Regions from separate parts of the Alteromonas fortis genome, predicted to be linked through region 1. Evidence: predicted binding sites of a transcription regulator. Region 1 holds the regulator's gene; the other holds the start of a gene.
What was found. The regulator ArgR, encoded in region 1, controls arginine synthesis, uptake and breakdown. The targets are predictions, from matches to a motif close to ANTGAATANNTATTCANT.

Region 1 (2,407 bases):
GTATTCACGGCGGGCCTATATTTTGGTTGCCTTTTCAGGCTTACCCGCCAAAGGCACTATTAGCCGTTTACGAAGTCAACGCCAAGCTTGATGTCGCCACGTAGGCCTTCAAGCATGTCGTTTTTCGCTTTTTCTTCAAACGCGCTTAGCTCACCGTATGGCAAGATTTCTTCAACACCGTTTGCGCCAAGGCGTACTGGGTGTGCGAAGAATGCTGCGTCGTCGCTGTCGTCAGTTTGTACGTAAGTGTACTCAACAACGTTCTCACCTTGCATTGCTGCAACTAGAGACAGGCAGAAACGAGCTGCTGCTTGACCCATTGAAAGGGTTGCAGAGCCGCCGCCAGCTTTCGCTTCAACAACTTCAGTACCCGCATTTTGGATACGAGTAGTTAGGCTAGATACTTCTTCGTCTGTAAACTCTACGCCTTCAACTTGTGAAAGAAGAGGAAGGATAGTTGTACCAGAGTGACCACCGATTACCGGTACGTGCACAGAAGATACGTCTACATCTTTAAGTTCAGCAACGAAAGTTTCAGCACGGATAACGTCTAGTGTCGTTACACCGAAAAGCTTGTTCTTGTCGTAAACGCCTTTAGCTTTAAGCGTTTCAGCTGCAATAGCAACAGTAGTGTTAACTGGGTTAGTGATGATACCAACACACGCGTTCGGGCAGTTATCAGCTACACCTTCGATTAGGTTTTTAACAATGCCGGCGTTGATGTTGAACAGATCAGAACGATCCATACCTGGCTTACGAGGCATACCCGCTGGAATAAGAACTACGTCTGCTCCAGTAAGTGCATCAGCTAGGTCATCTTTACCGTGACCGGTTACTTTTACCGCAGTGGGGATGTGGCTCAAATCAACGGCAACACCAGGAACAACTGGCGCAACGTCATATAGCGCTAAATCTGAACCTGCTGGCAATTGTGTTTTCAACAACAAAGACAGCGCCTGACCAATACCACCGGCAGCACCTAACACGGCTACTTTCATACCATTTCTCCTATGGGATTACTTCACGTATTTAAACGGAACGTCACACTAATGCAACGCGGGGGAAAACTCAATCACCGGATCGTCTTATTAACGTTATTTATGGCGATTTTCATTCGATATTCATTATCATGAATGATTATGCAAAGAAATTGCGCAAAGTCTACCTGTACGGCACAATATACGCATACTAAATACAATTCCTTACGATAACACTTAAAAAAGAAAAGAGCGCTAATGGCAAACGCAAAACAAGAGCAACTCATCAAAGCTTTTAAAGAAATCCTAAAAGCAGAAAACTATGGTTCGCAGGGCGAGATTGTTGACGCTTTAAAAGCACAAGGTTTTGACAATATCAGCCAATCCAAAATCTCTAGAATGCTAAGTAAGTTTGGTGCAGTACGAACCCGAAACGCACGAGGAGACATGGTTTACTGTTTGCCTCCTGAATTAGGTATGCCTACCGCCAAAAGCCCGCTCAAACAGTTGGTATTAGATATTGTGCACAACAATGTCATGGTTATCATTAGAACTAGCCCAGGTGCAGCACAGCTTATCGCTCGTCTACTTGATTCATTGAGTAAAAAAGACGGCGTATTAGGGACTATTGCAGGTGATGACACTATTTTCATTGCCCCTGCTGACGTGACAAGAATTGAAGAATTAAGACAACGCGTTGAAGATTTGTTTGAAAATGTTTAGTTAAGGCAACTAAAAGCTGACAAACAAAAAACAAGAAACCGCATACAAGATGCGGTTTCCCAATACGTTATAAGCTAAGATTATCCTAAGATAAAAGCTTAATTATTGCATCTGCTGCGGGGCGTGATGACGGTGGATTCTGCCCCGTTACCAACAAACCATCAGTAAACACTTTGACGGCGAAATCATCCGCACTTTCGTATTTACCGCCCTTTTTAACTAGCTCATCTTCAACCAGATAAGGTACAACGTCGGTAAGTTCCATTGCAGCTTCTTCGCTGTTTGAGAACCCCGTTACTTGTTTGCCATCAACTAAGTATTTGCCATCTGGAGTTTTAACGTCTTTAAGCACGATTGGAGCGTGGCACACTGCACCAACAGGTTTATTCGCCGCTATCGTGTCTTCGATTAATTTAATTGAGTGCGCGTTATCAGAAAGATCCCATAACGGGCCATGGCCACCAGGGTAAAATACGGCGTCGAACTCATCTGCACGCACATCTTCAAGCGGTATGGTCGAGGCGATAGCACTACGCGCTAACTCATCCTTTGTATACCGTATTGCGTCGTCTGTCATCGCATCATCTGCAAGGCTATTGGGGTCAATAGGTACTTGCCCGCCCATTGGCGATGCCAGCGTAATCGTATAGCCTTGGTCTTTAAATGCGTAATATGGCGCTGCGAACTCTTCTAACCACATGCCAGTT
Region 2 (2,407 bases), 2.8 Mb from region 1:
CGCCTTTGAGTACACCAGCCGTTTCTTTAGTGATACTCTTATAGCGCTCGCCTGTTAGCACATTGAGTACCGACTGCGTGCCGACAATTTGCGAGGTGGGTGTTACAAGAGGAATATATCCAAGGTCTTCACGTACCCGAGGGATTTCTTTTAACACCTCTTCAAACTTATCTTCAGCACCCTGCTCTTTTAGCTGACTCTCCATGTTGGTTAGCATGCCTCCTGGCACTTGGGCCAGCAGAATACGTGCATCTACACCTTTAAGGCTTCCTTCAAATTTGCTGTATTTCTTTCTGACTTCTCTAAAATAACTCGCAATTTCTTCCAACTCAGGTAGCGCAATACCCGTGTCGCGTTCTGTGCCTTCAACGATTGAAACCATAGTCTCAGTTGCGCTGTGACCGTAGGTCATGCTCATTGATGAGATAGCTGTATCGAGCATATCAATACCGGCATCAGTGGCTTTTTGGTAAGTTGCGGTGCTCAACCCTGTTGTGGCGTGGCACTGCATGGCGATAGGTACATCGACGGTTTCTTTTAACCCTGTAATTAACGCTTCGCATTCATAAGGTTTTAAAAGCCCTGCCATATCTTTAACACAAATAGAGTGCACGCCGAGGTCTTCAAGTTGTTTAGCCATATCTAGCCATAGCTCTAGATTATGCACTGGACTTACAGTGTAAGAAATCGTGCCTTGCGCATGAGCGCCGCTATCTATGGTAGCTTTAATGGCAGTTTTTAAATTTCTGATGTCATTCATGGCATCAAAAATCCTAAATACGTCTACACCGCTTTCGTGAGCGCGCTCTACAAAGCGAGTAACGACATCGTCAGCATAGTGGCGATAACCCAATAGGTTTTGACCACGCAATAACATTTGCTGTTTGGTATTGGGCATGGCTGCCTTTAACTTACGAATGCGCTCCCATGGGTCTTCTCCCAAATAACGGATACAGGCGTCAAAGGTCGCACCGCCCCAAGATTCAACAGACCAAAAGCCTGCCTTATCTAACTTTTCAGCAATGGGAAGCATATCCTCAATACGCATACGTGTAGCAAGAAGCGATTGATGGGCATCACGCAGGACCAGCTCGGTAAGGGCCAGAGGCTTAGACATGGTAACTCCTGATATGGATTATTTTTTAGAATTTTGGCGATGGGTATGAATTGCGGCAGAAATAGCAGCGATGACATTACCGTCTATTCCCGGTTGTACCGCTTGATTATTTCGAGCCAAATTGGCTGAAGGCCGGGTCACATTGGCTAAAGGGTCTGATGTTTCACCTGGAAATGCTTCACAAAAACGTGCAATCAAATGAATGCCGACAATAAGCAGTCCCAAGAACGAAAAGACAAATACCATTCCTATGAGCATAAGAGAGCCTGCTTCAATGAGCAAACTAGCGACGGATTCCGAATTCATATTCAATCCTGTTGTTATTTTGTACCTGAATAAGTATCACGAGGTTTTTCAAAACACAACAAAACAGCATAAAAAACCGCTAAAAATTGAATAAAACCCCACAATATGAAACTTAATGCATTATTACTTAATAAATTTGCAACATATACATTGTATTTATATGAAGTTGGGGCTTTATGCGAAAGTAGCGTAAAAAGAAAAGAAGAATTGAAGGATTCAAGAAATGAAAAAGCCCACCTAAAAAGGTGGGCTCTTCAATATGGCGCGTGTGGAAGGATTCGAACCTCCGACCGCCTGGTTCGTAGCCAGGTACTCTATCCAGCTGAGCTACACACGCGTTAACTTGTTTACTTTTGAATTTTACTTCAAAAGGTGACGCTTTAAAATAAGTGGCGCGTGTGGAAGGATTCGAACCTCCGACCGCCTGGTTCGTAGCCAGGTACTCTATCCAGCTGAGCTACACACGCGCAAAACTTGCTGTTGACCGCCACTGCCAACTAATAATGGCGGAGAGGGAGGGATTCGAACCCTCGATACGCGTATATGCGTATGGTTCCTTAGCAGGGAACTGGTTTCAGCCACTCACCCACCTCTCCTTGACTGCGGGGTGCATTTTACGGATTCATTGGCCTGAGTCAAACCTTTTTTATAAAGAAATTGTTCACCCGCTGCCATTTTAAACGATTCGAACAAAAAACCAGTAATTTGTTCGCAATACAAACAATTAAATGGAAAGTTATTAATTGCTTGCTATCAGTTTACGTCTGAATTCAGTCCGCCACTTAATACTCTTAACTGAATTTTAGTCAATTATTCAGAAATAACGTGATTAATTTTTGAGTTTACCTCTTCACTACGCCGTTTCGATTTTGATTTAACGTAAAAAGCCAAGAAAGAATTTCTGGCCCAAAACAAAAAAGGTCAGCTAAAGCTGACCTTTCCAATGAAGCGTACAATGCAATTATTCTGCAGAATCTGGCTGGC

Region 2: PCAR9_RS05140 (OadG family protein) is a predicted target of ArgR. The motif match lies at 1,538-1,555, and genes of this name have one in related genera.

The regions. Positions count from the first base shown of each region.
Region 1 is NZ_LR812090.1:3,979,361-3,981,767, forward strand. Features, by position in the region: gene mdh (malate dehydrogenase) at 60-998, opposite strand; gene argR (transcriptional regulator ArgR) at 1,236-1,700, shown strand; gene PCAR9_RS17055 (type 1 glutamine amidotransferase domain-containing protein) at 1,786-2,407, opposite strand, start outside.
Region 2 is NZ_LR812090.1:1,180,693-1,183,099, reverse strand. Features, by position in the region: gene oadA (sodium-extruding oxaloacetate decarboxylase subunit alpha) at 1-1,117, opposite strand, end outside; gene PCAR9_RS05140 (OadG family protein) at 1,136-1,423, opposite strand; tRNA gene PCAR9_RS05135 (tRNA-Arg) at 1,684-1,760, opposite strand; tRNA gene PCAR9_RS05130 (tRNA-Arg) at 1,814-1,890, opposite strand; tRNA gene PCAR9_RS05125 (tRNA-Ser) at 1,928-2,019, opposite strand; gene csrA (carbon storage regulator CsrA) at 2,385-2,407, opposite strand, start outside.